DNA from 3 places in the Paeniglutamicibacter sp. MACA_103 genome. Region 2 is predicted to be linked to each of the others. Evidence: riboswitches for the same ligand, from Rfam matches in the RefSeq annotation. Region 2 holds a riboswitch; each other region holds the start of a gene.

Region 1 (4,432 bases), on a different contig from region 2:
AAGGTCCACCCGATCAACCACGAAGGCAAGTACTTCAAGGTCCCGGGCATCGCCATCACCGAGCCGTCCCCCCAGCGCACCCCGGTGATCTACCAGGCGGGTGCTTCATCGCGCGGCATCAAGTTCGCCGCCTCCAACGCCGAGTCGGTCTTCGTCACCAGCCCGACCCGCGAGATGCTCAAGGCCACCGTCACCAAGATCCGCGACGCCGCCGAAGCCGCAGGCCGCGACCGCCACGACATCAAGATCTTCGCGATGCAGACCATCATCACCGACAAGACCTCCGAGCTGGCCCAGGCCAAGTACGAGGACTACAAGTCCTACGCGGACATCGAGGGCGCCCAGGTGCTGATCTCCGGCTGGATGGGCGTGGACCTCTCCGAATACGGACCGGACGACGTCATCGGCGAGAACGTGAAGTCCAACGCCATCCAGTCTTCGGTGGAGACCTTCCAGAAGGCCAGCGGAGATTCCGGCAACCCGTGGACCATCCGCCAGCTGGCCGAGTGGGTCGGCGTGGGCGGCTTCGGCCCGATCACCGTCGGCTCCGGTGCCGAGGTTGCCGAGAAGCTCATCGACTGGGTGGACTACACCGACGTCGACGGCTTCAACCTGGCCTACGCCGTCACCCCGGCAACCTTCGAGGACATTGTCGAGTACGTCGTTCCCGAGCTGCAGGCCCGCGGCGCCTACAAGACCGAATACACCGAAGGCTCGCTGCGCCACAAGCTGTTCGGCGAGGGCGACCGCGTCAAGGACACCCACCGCGCGGCGAACTACCGGTTCGCCACCGCCCGATCCGTTTAAGCGGCAGGGCCGCCCGCGAAGTGACGTAGCCCGGCCACGATTGCGCGCTTGGAGGTTGCCGGCACGCATTACGTTGTGGCGGCCACATGCGTGACGAAGAGGTTTTCGACGCATTATCAACATGACGCCACGGTGCGGCAAGCCCGGGATGTTTTCCGCTTCATGTTCTGACTTGTGACGCTTCGTGAAGCGAATCCTGCCCCAAATCCGTTCTCTACGTCGATTTGTTTCGCGCGGAGGGTCTTTCCGTTGGTCATATCGAAGATCCTGCGACACACTTGAATTGTTCGAGGTTGATATCCAACCAATGCGAACACACACCATCCAGAGCGGCTGAGAGACCTGGCTCGTTGACGCCGCAGCAACCACTCCCGTCATTGGGATCCGGTGCTACCGCCAGGACCGATGGAGATAGCCAAACTCTGCGCGGTCCGCCGAATACTGTTTTGTCCTCAGCAGGTATTCGACTGATTAGCCATGTCGCGGCGTTCCTCGGGTGAACCGAGAGGAGTAGGGCATGATCAGCATTCAGGACGTGTCAACCGTTTTCCCTCCGGCGGAGGCACCCTTCACTGCGGTGGACAAAGTCTCGCTGGAGATTCCGCGAGGCTCGATACAGGGAATCATTGGGTTCTCCGGCGCCGGCAAATCAACGTTGCTTCGCAACATCAACCTCCTGGAGCGCCCAACGAGCGGTCGCGTCGTGGTTGACGGAACGGACCTAACATCACTGGGCGACGAGGAACTGCGCAAGGCGCGGCACCATATCGGGATGATCTTCCAGCACTTCAATCTCCTGAACAACCGCAACGCCGTGGAAAATGTTGAGCTCAGCTTGAAGTTCGCGGGCGTGGCGAAGAAGGAACGACGTCGCCGAGCCCATGAAGCCTTGGCGATCGTTGACCTGGCCGACAAGTCCAAGTCGTATCCGGGTCAGTTGTCAGGGGGCCAGAAACAACGCGTCGCCATCGCCCGCGCGCTGGCGACCGAGCCCAAGGTGCTGCTTTGCGACGAGCCGACTTCGGCAGTCGATCCGCGGACTACGGCTTCGGTGCTGCAGTACCTCTCGGACATCAACGCCCAGCTGGGAATCACCACTGTGATCGTGACGCACGAAATGAATGTCGTCAAAGCAATCGCCGACAACGTTGCAGTCATGGAAGACGGCCGGGTCGTGGAGCAATTCGATATCTCCGCGCTTGAGGATTCCGCGTTTACGCCAGCGACCGCCATCGGCCGGTACCTCATCTCGGATGACATCTCCCTGGACCGCAAGCGCCCGGTGCGCAACGTCGATTCCGCAGCAGCCGATACCCCTTCGAAGGAGGCTTCCCTTGTCTAAGCTAGCCGGAGCCGTCAGCGTTCTGACATCCACGACGAATGGCAGCGGTGCCGCGGCCTTCGACCTCAACCGTGTTATTGAACTTTGGCCCGAAATTGCAGCCGCAATTGGCCAGACCTTGGCCATGCTCGTGGTCTCCATTCCGATCGCCATCCTGGTGGGAACCCCGTTGGGTATTTGGCTATATTCGATGGCTCCACAAGGACTCCGTCCCCGGCCGAAGCTTCATCGGATTGTTGATGGATTCGTCAACACCATGCGCTCGTTCCCATTCCTCATCCTGTTGATTGCGATTATTCCTTTCACAAGGTTTGTCGTAGGCACAACCATCGGAACGGCAGCCGTAATTGTCCCGCTGACAATCAACGCGATTCCCTACTTTGCTCGATTCGTCGAACAGAACCTCACGCAGCTCGGCAGCGGCGTCGTTGAAGCCGCGCGGGCCATGGGCGCAACCCGCGGCCAGATTGTCCGTGACGTCTTGCTCGTTGAAGGAAAGCCCGCGCTCATTGGGTCGATCACCATCATGACCGTGAGCTTCATCAGTTATTCGGCAATGGCTGGTTTGGTCGGCGGCGGCGGTATCGGTGACTTCGCCATTCGCTACGGCTACTACCGCTATGAAACCGGAATGATGATCGTCGCCATCGTCCTGATGATTCTGATGGTCCAAATTGTCCAGATCTCCGGTACCCGCATCGCGGCCCGCATGGACAAACGCCAGTAAACATCGCCCTTCCCTCACCGACCTGCTTCGTTTGGAGACACCCCTGTCATGAGTACTTCTCGGCGGCCACGCCTGCTTTTGAGCGCTTTCCTGATGAACACCACCAGCCACATCCTCGGTGGCCAGTGGCGTCACCCTCAGGCTCAGCAGCATCGTTTCAATGAACTCAAGCTTTGGGTCGATCTGGCAAAGGACTTGGAAGCCGCGAAGTTCGATGCAATCTTCCTCGCGGATGTGGTTGGTCTGTACGGAGACCACGACGGTGGCTGGGCATCGCACATCAAACGCGGGCTCCAGGTGCCATCCAACGATCCGCTCGTGCTCGCTTCGGCATTGGCGGGGGTTACCGATGAGATCGGCCTTGCCTTCACATCCTCGGTAATCCAATCCGATCCGTTCCAGCTGGCAAGGCAGCTCTCAACGCTCGATCACCTGAGCAACGGGCGCGTCGCCTGGAACATCGTCACCAGCGTGCTGGAGAATTCGCACCGCAATTTCGGGGCTGACGGGCTAACCAAACACGCGGACCGCTACGACTGGGCGGACGAATATGTTGAAGCCGCGTTCAAGCTTTGGGAAGGTTCGTGGGAAGACGGAGCACTGCTGGCCGACAAGCTTGCAGGAATCCACGCAGACCCGGCATTGGTGAACAAGATCTACCACCGAGGGGAGCGCTACTCCATCGACGGCCCCCATTTGTCCTCGCCTAGCCCGCAGCGCACGCCCTTCCTGTTTCAAGCTGGAAGTTCTCCGCGCGGCAGGGCGTTCGCGGCCGCAAACGCCGAAGCAACATTCCTATTCGCGCCAAACCCCGAGAACGTTCGCAAGAACTCCGAAGCCATTCGCAAGCTGGCAGTCGACGCTGGCCGCGAGGCCTCAGACGTAAAGATCTTTGCCGGGCTCTCCTTTGTAGTGGGCAGCACGGAGACAGAAGTGGCTCGCAAGCAGGCTGAATACGACGAGTACCTCGACCTGGATGCCGTGGTAGCGCACATTGGCGGTGGGCTTGGCATAGACCTTGGCGGCAGGCCACTGGACACGCGACTGGGCGAAATCGACACCGAAGGAGGCAAAGGAGTTCTCGAATCGATCCGTGCCTCGGTTCCCGGCGGCAATCCCACGATTGCCGATCTCGCACGGTACCGAGCAAAATCCATGCAGATTTCCGGGACCCCTGAACAAATCGTTGATCAGCTCGAACTGTGGCAGGACGCCGGAACCGACGGCATCAACATCATCAACCAGATTCTGCCTGGCTCCTACACGGATTTCATCGAGGGTGTGGTGCCCGAATTGCGAGCCCGCGGCCTCGCCCAAACCGAATATGCGCCAGGCACCTTGCGCGAGAAGGTTTTTGGGCGACAAGCGACGCTCGAGGCCTCACACCCGGCAGCCGCTTTCCGCGGAGCCTTCGCCCAATTCTCGGCAGCCAATGAAAATCGCTCCGCGGCCACAGCACGTTCCTGAAAGGCATCCAGCATGACCATTACTTTGAAGGCATCAGAAATTGTTGCCGCCGATTATGCGACCCAGCACGCGCGATTTGCCGACCTCTT
Region 2 (4,432 bases):
TCCGAACGCGCCGTCACCAACTGCTCGACGATGCCCTTGCCGCCCATCGAGATCCGCGGCGCGTCGGCGAGCCTGACCACGTGCGTGTCAGGCTGCGTGAAGAGCTCGCCGACCTCCATCGAGAGCACCTGGCACAGGGTCACCAGCGATGCCACCGACGGGCTCGTCAGATCGCGTTCCACCCGGGAGAGAAAACCCTTGGTCAGCCCCGTGGATTCGGCAACCTGGTCGATGGTCAGGCGCTGGGCATGCCGCGCCGCCCGGATCCGCGAGCCAATGGCCAGGGAAGCACTGCTGGGCTCGACGGGCAGGGCTTTCATTGGCACGGGTCTCCATGGGGGCTCAAAGAAATATTGGGTTCATCCAGCTTAGGCGCAATTGACGTGTGCGACACCTCACATTAGCCTGTAGAACAACAAAAGTTTACTATCAGGCACCCCGCGTTGCCTTCCGGTCCCGTTCCCAACATAAGGCGCACCCTCATGGAATTCATCAATGGCACGATTGTCGCCGCCTACCTGGCGGCCATGCTCATCTTCGGCTGGTGGGGAAAATCGCGCACCAAGAACAGCAGCGACTACCTCGTGGCCGGCCGGCGGCTGGGCCCGTTCCTGTACACCGGGACCATGGCGGCGGTGGTCCTGGGCGGGGCCTCCACCGTGGGCGGCGTTGGCCTGGGCTACAAGTGGGGCATCTCCGGGATGTGGCTGGTCGTGGCGATCGGAGCCGGAGTCATCCTGCTCTCGCTGCTCTTCGCCCCCACGCTGCAGCGCCTGAAGATCTTCACGGTCTCGCAGATGCTCACCCTGCGCTACGGCAGCAAGTCGGCGACCAACACCTCGGGCATCGTCATGCTCGCCTACACGCTGATGCTCTGCGCCACCTCCACCAGCGCCTACGCGACGATCTTCGTGGTCCTCTTCGGCTGGGAACGCTGGATGGCCATCGCCATCGGCGGGGTCATCGTGGTCATCTACTCCACCATCGGCGGCATGTGGTCCATCACCCTGGCCGACCAGGTCCAGTTTGTCATCAAGACCGTGGGCATCTTCTTCCTGATGCTTCCCTTCGCCCTGAACGCCGCCGGCGGCATGAATGGGATCCGCGAGCGCATCGGGGACGAGTTCTTCAGCTTCACCGGCATCGGCGTGCAGTCCATCATCACCTACTTCGTGGTCTACACCCTGGGCCTGCTCATCGGCCAGGACATCTGGCAGCGCGTCTTCACCGCCAAGACCCCGAAGGTGGCCCGCTGGGGCGGCACCACCGCCGGCATCTACTGCGTGCTCTACGGCGCCGCCGGCGCCATCATCGGCATGGCCGCCAAGGTCGCCCTGCCGGACATCATCGGCGCCGACACCAACAAGGACGTGGTCTACGCGGAGGTCGCCACGCAGCTGCTGCCCGTCGCCGTCGGCGGCCTGGTGCTGGCAGCCGCGGTCGCAGCCATGATGTCCACCGCCTCCGGTGCCCTGATCGCCGCGGCCACCGTGGCCCGCACCGACGTCACCCCGTTCGTGGCCAGCTGGTTCGGCAAGCAGCTGCACGTGAACAGCAACGAAAACCCCGAGCACGACGTGCGCGCCAACCGCATCTGGGTGCTGTTGCTGGGAGTGGTCACGATCGTTCTGGCCATCATGGTCTCCGACGTGGTCGCGGCACTGACCATTGCCTACGACATCCTGGTCGGCGGGCTGCTGGTGGCCATCATCGGCGGGCTGATCTGGAAGCGAGGGAACGGGCTGGGCGCGGCCGCCTCCATGGCTGCCGGATCCATCGTCACGCTGGGCACCATGATCGTCCTGGAGATCGGCGCCGAGCAGCGCTTCGACGGCATCTACGCCAACGAGCCGATCTACTACGGGCTCATTGCTTCCGCGCTGACCTTCGTCGTCGTCTCCCTGCTCACCCGGCCCACCGATGCATCGGTCATCACCCGGTGGAACGCGCGGGTCGCCGGGCAGGGCGACACCGAGGGTGCCGACCTCACCGAAGTCGGCGGGCACTAGCGCCGGATTCCCCGCCCGGAAACGCAGCACCAAGGAAGCCCGTCGTCGCGCACGCCGCGAGGACGGGCTTCGCTGTTTTTGCGGCCGCCCTTCCCAGCCGGGCCGCCGCGCTCCTAGGCTGGGCTCCATGGACGATCTCAAGGACCACCTCGCCACGTACCTGAACAACACCCGCGAAGCAATGCTCTGGAAGGTCGAAGGGCTCAGCGAGCGGGAAATGACCCGCCCCATGGTTGGCTCGGGAACCAATATCCTGGGCCTGATCCAGCACCTGGCCTCCGTCGAGTACGGATACTTCGTGGGATGCCTCGGATTCACGGTCGACGATGGACGCTACGACGCACTGATGGCCGATCCCGAAGTCAGCGCCGACATGTGGGTCCCCGCGGATGTCCCGTGCGCCGAGATCCTGGCCTTCTACCGCCGGGCCATCGACGCGGCCAACCGCAACATCGAGGCCCTCCCGCTGGACGCCCCGGCAACGGTTCCCTGGTGGGCGCCGGAGAAACGCGACACCACGCTCGGACGCCTGCTGCTGCACATGAACGTGGAGACCGCACGCCACGCGGGGCATGCAGACATCCTGCGGGAGCTCATCGACGGTTCCACCGGGCTGCGCCGGGACATCACCAACATGCCGCCCTACGACGACTCGGCATGGAAGGAATTGCAGGCAAATATCCTGCGGGCCTCCGAATCGCGGTAAAGTTGTCACCAGCTTCACGAGATGCGTCGGCAAGCTCCGACTAAGACGCACACCAACCCCAGGTTCATGGGTGGTTCGGATGAAGAAGCGGCCGCGGACCACTTGGCCCCGGCAAGAGCTGACGAAAGGCCGCCTCCCCCGCCATGGCATCTTCCATCTCCGTTTTGCCCCTGCTCGATGTCCACCGCTCGGTCGTTGAACTGCGACTGGCGGGTTCCTGGCACAGCTACCATGTTGCCGATGCCCCGGCCCTGGCCGCGGCCCTGGCCAACGCCGTCGGTTCGCCGCGCTTCGACGCCCGCACCGGGGAGCTGTCGGTGCGTGTTCCCCGGGCCGGAAAGCCGGCTGGCCAGGCCCGGATTTTTAGTCTCAGCGAATTTTCACTTGCCCTCCCGAGCGCTACACTCGTGGGTTGAAGGGGAGTAGTTCCCAGGCCCGCCGAAATGGCGGGAAAGCGGTGCGTCGACATACTGGTTACAGCGTTGTAACCCGGCAAACCACCTGAGGCCACGGGCAATCCAGCCCGGCCTTGGGCGAACGAGACCTTCGGTCCACCCTGGTGGCCCGAGGCTCAACGTACCCACAAAGTATTCCTGCTGGGCCTCCCCACCTCATGGCCTCCCGGGGCCGTGAACGCCCACATGAGGATGAGAGCATGACGCAACAAGCGCCAACCCCCACTCCCGCCCAGATCAAGCGCTGGCGCCAGTACCTGGCCGACGAAATCGCCGAGGGCGCGGTCTACCGCGAGCTGGCCAACAAGCGCCAGGGCGAGGAACGCGCGGTCCTGCTGGGACTTGCAGCCGCAGAAACCCGCCACGAGGAACACTGGCGCTCGCTGCTGGGCGAGCAGGCCGAGAAGCGCACCCGGCCCTCGATCCGGCGCACCATGCTCCGCTTCCTGGCCCGGCACTTCGGCTCGGTCTTCGTCCTGGCCCTGGCCCAGCGCGCCGAGGGCAACTCCCCCTATGCCGCAGACACCGATGCCAGCCGCCAGATGGCCGCCGACGAACTCGTCCACGAGGAGGTCGTGCGCGGCCTGGCCACCCGCGGCCGCAATCGGCTTTCGGGCAACTTCCGCGCGGCGGTCTTCGGCGCCAACGACGGCCTGGTCTCCAACCTGGCCCTGGTCATGGGCATCGGCGCCACCGGCGTGGCAACCACCTTCGTGCTCTTCTCCGGCATCGCCGGGCTGCTCGCCGGCGCCCTGTCGATGGCCGCGGGCGAATACGTCTCGGTGCGCTCCCAGCGCGAGCTGCTCCTGGCTTCCAAGCCCACGGAGGTGACCCTGGCCGCGGCGCCGGACCTCGACCTGGATGCCAACGAGCTGGTACTGGTCTACAAGGCCCGCGGCATGAGCGACGAGGACGCGGCGCACCGGGCCGCCGAACGCATGGGCATCTACTCCTGCGACTGCAACCCCTCCACGTCCCTGCGCTCCGAGCTCAAGGTTGCCGCCGATACCCGGGAGCACGAGGAAATCGGTTCCGCCATGGGTGCGGCTTCCGCGTCCTTCTGCTTCTTTGCCTCCGGGGCTGTCATCCCGATCCTGCCGTTCATCTTCGGCATGGGCGGCACCCCCGCGATCCTGCTCTCCGCGGTGCTGGTGGGCATCGCCCTGCTGGCCACCGGCGGCGTGGTCGGCTTGCTTTCCGGCGCTTCCCCGGCCAAGCGCGGACTGCGCCAGCTGGCCATCGGCCTGGGCGCCGCGGCGGTC
Region 3 (4,432 bases), on a different contig from region 2:
AGGCGTACGGGTGCTCATAGGCGGTGCCCGCGGTGACGCCGAAGCCGAGGTTCTCGGTGACCGCGGCCATGGCCGAGACCAGCATCATCGGGTCGTTGACCGGGGCCTGCGCGCCGGTGCGCAGCGGGGTTTCGTTGGTGCCCTTGTAGACGTCGTAGGTGCCCAGCACGTCGGCGAGGAACAGTCCGTCGAACTTGCCCTTTTCCAGCACCTTGGCCAGGTGCGTCCAGTACCCCAGGGTCTTGTACGTCGAGGCCTTGTCGTCCGGGTGGCGCCACAGGCCCGGCGACTGGTGCACCACGCAGTTCATGTCGAAGGCGTTGAAGAGGATCTGGCGTGGGGCGGGAGTCGTGCTCATGTTTGTCCTTCGCGAGGTGTTGGGTTTTTGTGGATCCGGCGTTGCGCGGATCAAGTCGTTCGTTTGGGGCAGCGGGCGGCGTTCTAGGGAACGCCGGTTACCTTGGTTGCGCCCACGTCGCCGATGGCGTTCAGCTGCTGGGGTGCCGTCCCGTTGACCTCGTAGTCGCCGATGATGCGCGACTTGTAGATCGCCGGGTTGTGCGTGGCCACGGTGCGGGCGTTGCGCCAGTGCCGGTCCAGGTTGCAGCCCTTGGCTGTCGCCGAGGCGCCCAGCCCGTCAAAGAGCTTGGTCGCCGCGGAGAGCACCAGTGGCTGGACGACGGCCTGCGCCCGGTCCGCGGCGAGTTCACACACCGCAAACCTCTCGGCCTGGCTGAGCGATGCATCGGCCAGCGCGATCTCGATCTCCGCCACGGCGGCCAGGACGATGGAATCGACCGCGAATGCGGTGCCCGAGATCTCGCCCACCAACTGCAGCACCTGGGGCTCTTCGCGCACCGGAACACCGGTCCCGGTACTGAAGGACCGGGTGCGGGCCTGGACCGACGAGCGGACATCATTGAGCACGGCGCGCGTGATTCCGGCCTGGACCCCGAGCAGCACGAGCTGGAAGATGGCGGATTCCGGGTCGTTGACCTGCTGCTCGTCGGGAAGGATCGTGTCCACCGGGACGTTCTCGAACGTGGTCGAGCCGGTGCCGGTGAGCTGCTGCCCGAATCCGTCCCAGTCGTCGAAGATCTTGACCCCGGAATGCTGGGTGGAGACCACGGCGATCTGCCGGCCTGCGCGTGCGGGGTGGGCCACGGCGACGGCGACCCAGTCCGCGTAGATGGTGCCGGTGCAATAGTATTTCTCGCCATTGAGGATCCAGCGCTCGCCCTGCTTGGCAATGGTGGTGTTGAGGGTGCCCAGCCGGTTTCCGCCGCGTTCGGTGTAGGCATTGCCGACGATCTGCCCGGCAACAATGCGCTCGACCCAGCGGTGCCGCAACGCATCGTCCTGAAGCAGCAACACGGATTCAACGAAGCCGATGTGCGAGCGCCAGAGGTGCGCCACCTGGGAATCGGCCTCGGCCAGCTCAATGAGCAGGCGGAACAAGTCGGACACGCTGGCCCCGTAGCCGCCCTCGGCCACCGGGATGCGCAGGGCCCCGAACCGCACCCGGTTCAGCCAGCCGACCGGCTCGAAGGGCAGGGTCCGGTTGGCGTCGCGCTCGCTGGCCCCGGCGGCAATCTTGGCGAAGACCGGGCGGAAGATCTCGGCCAGCTCGTCATAGTGACCGTTCAGGGGAACGCCCGGAGTGAGCTTGAGCAGGTGCCGGGCGGGGGTGTCCCCGGTAAAGGCGTCGAGGTTGACGGCGCCGAAGATATTGGGGTCCGCTTCGACATCGTGTGTATTGGCAAAGGAATCGACAGGCATGAATTATCTCCATCGGTCCTGGCGTGAGCACCTACCGCCCAATTAAGGGGAGGGGTTGCTGCGGCGTCATGGAGCCAGATCTCTCGGCCGCTCTGGATGGTTGTTGGTCATATTTCTACACGCCCCGGCGAGGCAGTGACAACCCGGTTCGTCACAATTGAAGCCCGCAACACGGGCCGGATGGCCGTGCCGGACCTTGCCGTGCCCACGGGAAAGACCGGGCTCGCGGCATTCTTCGGACCATTCATTCGATGCGATTCCCGAGGTGCGACGCGCCCGCCTTTACGGCCACCCCGCCATACAACCATTGGGACAATGGCGTAACTACGTGGCGCCATCCGGGCACCGCCGCGGCCGGGCGCGCCTGCGGCAGCTCGAAATCCCCTCGGCATTTCGATTCGAAATTTCTCGTCACACGCGAAGATTCTTTGATTGCCAATCCAAGAGAACCATCCCATCGAACGTTCCGTCACATTACGGCGGGTTTGCTCCTGTGACAAGCAATCGACTTTGATGGATGGAACAACCCATCCCGAGCGGCCGAGAGATCTGGCTCTGTAACGCCGCAGCAACCACCGCTTAGCGGTGAAGTGCTAACGCCAGAACCGATGGAGAACAAAATGCCTGAAACCCTTTTGCCCGCGCTCCCTGCCGTTGCCGAGGAAAACTCGTGGAGCGAGGACGAGCGCCTCGCGTTCTGGGATGCCGCGGCGCGTCGCCTGAGCTGGTCCGACCAGTGGCACACCATCCACAGTAGTACCGGCGTGGACCCGGAGGCCCGGCGCGGCCCCGAGCTGCGCTGGTACGAGGGCGGCAAGCTCAACGCCGCCTACAACTGCGTGGACCGCCATGTGGAGGCCGGACGCGGCGACAAGGTCGCCCTGCACTTCGAGGGCGAGCCCGGTGACAGGACCACCGTCACCTACCAGGACCTGCAGGACCGGGTGTCCAAGGCCGCGAACGCGCTCCTGGGACTGGGCATCGGCAAGGGCGACCGCGTGGTCATCTACCTGCCGGTCCTCGTGGAAACCGTTGTCATCACCCTGGCCTGCGCCCGCATCGGTGCGGTGCACTCGCTGGTCTTCGGCGGCTTCTCCTCCGAGGCGCTGAAGTTCCGCGTCGAGGACACCAAGGCAAAGTTGCTGGTCACCACCGACGGCCAGTTCCGCCGCGGAACCGCGGTCCCTGTCAAGGCGCACGCCGACGAGGCGGTCTCCGGGGACAACTCGATCGAGCATGTCCTGGTCATCAACCGGACCGGGCACACCGACATCGCCTGGACCGAGGGCCGCGACGTGTGGTGGCACGAGACAGTCGACACCGCAAGCGCCAAGCACGTCCCCGAGGCCTTCGACGCCGAGACCCCGCTGTTCATCATGTACACCTCCGGGACCACCGGCCAGCCCAAGGGCCTGGTCCACACCACCGGCGGCTACCTGACCCAGGCGTCGTGGAGCCACGAGTTCCTCTTCTCCAACCCCGACCCGGCCAAGCGCGACTCGGATGTCCACTGGTGCACCGCCGACCTGGCCTGGGTCACCGCGCATACCTACGAGATCTACGGTCCGCTGTCCAACGGCGTCACCCAGGTCATCTACGAGGGCGTGCCCAATGCCCCGAACCCGGGCCGCCACTTCGAGATCATTCAGCGCTACAAGGTCACCAGCTACTACACGGCGCCCACCCTGGTGCGTTCGCTGATGGGCTGGTTCCCCGACGGCGTCCCGGCCGACTACGACCTGTCCTCGATCCGCCTGGCCGGCACGGTCGGCGAGGCGGTCAACCCGGAGGCGTGGCGCTGGCTGCGCAGCCAGGTCGGCCGCGACACCGCCGCCGGCATCCCCATGGTCGACACCTGGTGGCAGTCCGAGACCGGGGCCACCATCCTGTCCCCGCGCCAGGACGACACCGCGTTCAAGCCCGGCTGCGGCACGCGCGCGCTTCCCGGCGTGGGCGTGGACATCGTCGACGATGCCGCGGCCACCGTGGGCGCCAACGTCCAGGGCAACATCGTGCTGACCAAGACCGGGCCTTCCATGGCCCGCACGGTCTGGGGAAACCCCGAGCGCTACTACACCTCCTACTGGGAGAAGTACGCGGCCCAGGGCTGGTTCCTGGCCGGGGACGGCGCGCGCTTCGATGAGGACGGGGACATCTGGATCCTGGGCCGCACGGACGACGTCATCAACATCTCCGGGCACCGCCTCTCCACCATCGAGATCGAATCCGCGCTGGTCACCCACCCGGCGGTCGTCGAGGCCGGGGTCTGCCCGACGTCCGACGCCAAGACCGGCCACGCGGCCACCGCGTTCGTGGTGCCCTTCGACAAGTCCGTGGTCGGCACCGACCTCACGGGCGAGGCGCTGGCGAAGCAGCAGGCCCTGGTCACCGAGCTGCGCAACCACGTGGCAACGCAGATCGGGCCCATCGCCAAGCCGCGCGAAATCGTCTTCGTCCCCGACGTGCCCAAGACGCGCTCGGGCAAGATCATGCGCCGGCTGCTGACCCAGCTGTTCGAGGGCAGCACGCTGGGCGACACCACCAGCCTGCAAAACGAGCCCTGCATCGCCCAGATCAAGGACATCTGCGACGCCTAACGCGCCTGCGTGAAATCTCCGCGTCGGCCATGGCACTTCCATGGCCGACGCGCAGA

The links. Region 2 has a riboswitch for S-adenosylmethionine ahead of ACIPVK_RS06935 (hypothetical protein). Riboswitches for the same ligand answer to the same signal wherever they lie in the genome.
Region 1: another riboswitch for S-adenosylmethionine. It lies ahead of ACIPVK_RS19965 (methionine ABC transporter ATP-binding protein); the one in region 2 lies ahead of ACIPVK_RS06935 (hypothetical protein).
Region 3: another riboswitch for S-adenosylmethionine. It lies ahead of ACIPVK_RS19975 (acyl-CoA dehydrogenase family protein); the one in region 2 lies ahead of ACIPVK_RS06935 (hypothetical protein).

What each region holds. Positions count from the first base shown of each region.
Region 1 covers NZ_JBIXLN010000062.1:6,134-10,565, reverse strand. The annotation lists gene ACIPVK_RS19970 (LLM class flavin-dependent oxidoreductase) at 1-807, shown strand, start outside; SAM riboswitch class I at 1,125-1,219, shown strand; gene ACIPVK_RS19965 (methionine ABC transporter ATP-binding protein) at 1,325-2,149, shown strand; gene ACIPVK_RS19960 (methionine ABC transporter permease) at 2,142-2,876, shown strand; gene ACIPVK_RS19955 (NtaA/DmoA family FMN-dependent monooxygenase) at 2,925-4,343, shown strand; gene ACIPVK_RS19950 (acyl-CoA dehydrogenase family protein) at 4,356-4,432, shown strand, end outside.
Region 2 covers NZ_JBIXLN010000010.1:100,000-104,431, reverse strand. The annotation lists gene ACIPVK_RS06950 (cupin domain-containing protein) at 1-320, opposite strand, end outside; gene ACIPVK_RS06945 (sodium:solute symporter) at 483-2,009, shown strand; gene ACIPVK_RS06940 (DinB family protein) at 2,137-2,715, shown strand; SAM riboswitch class IV at 2,728-2,839, shown strand; gene ACIPVK_RS06935 (hypothetical protein) at 2,859-3,131, shown strand; gene ACIPVK_RS06930 (VIT1/CCC1 transporter family protein) at 3,371-4,432, shown strand, end outside.
Region 3 covers NZ_JBIXLN010000062.1:10,805-15,236, forward strand. The annotation lists gene ACIPVK_RS19970 (LLM class flavin-dependent oxidoreductase) at 1-358, opposite strand, end outside; gene ACIPVK_RS19975 (acyl-CoA dehydrogenase family protein) at 442-1,779, opposite strand; SAM riboswitch class I at 1,786-1,882, opposite strand; SAM riboswitch class I at 2,304-2,394, shown strand; gene acs (acetate--CoA ligase) at 2,400-4,376, shown strand.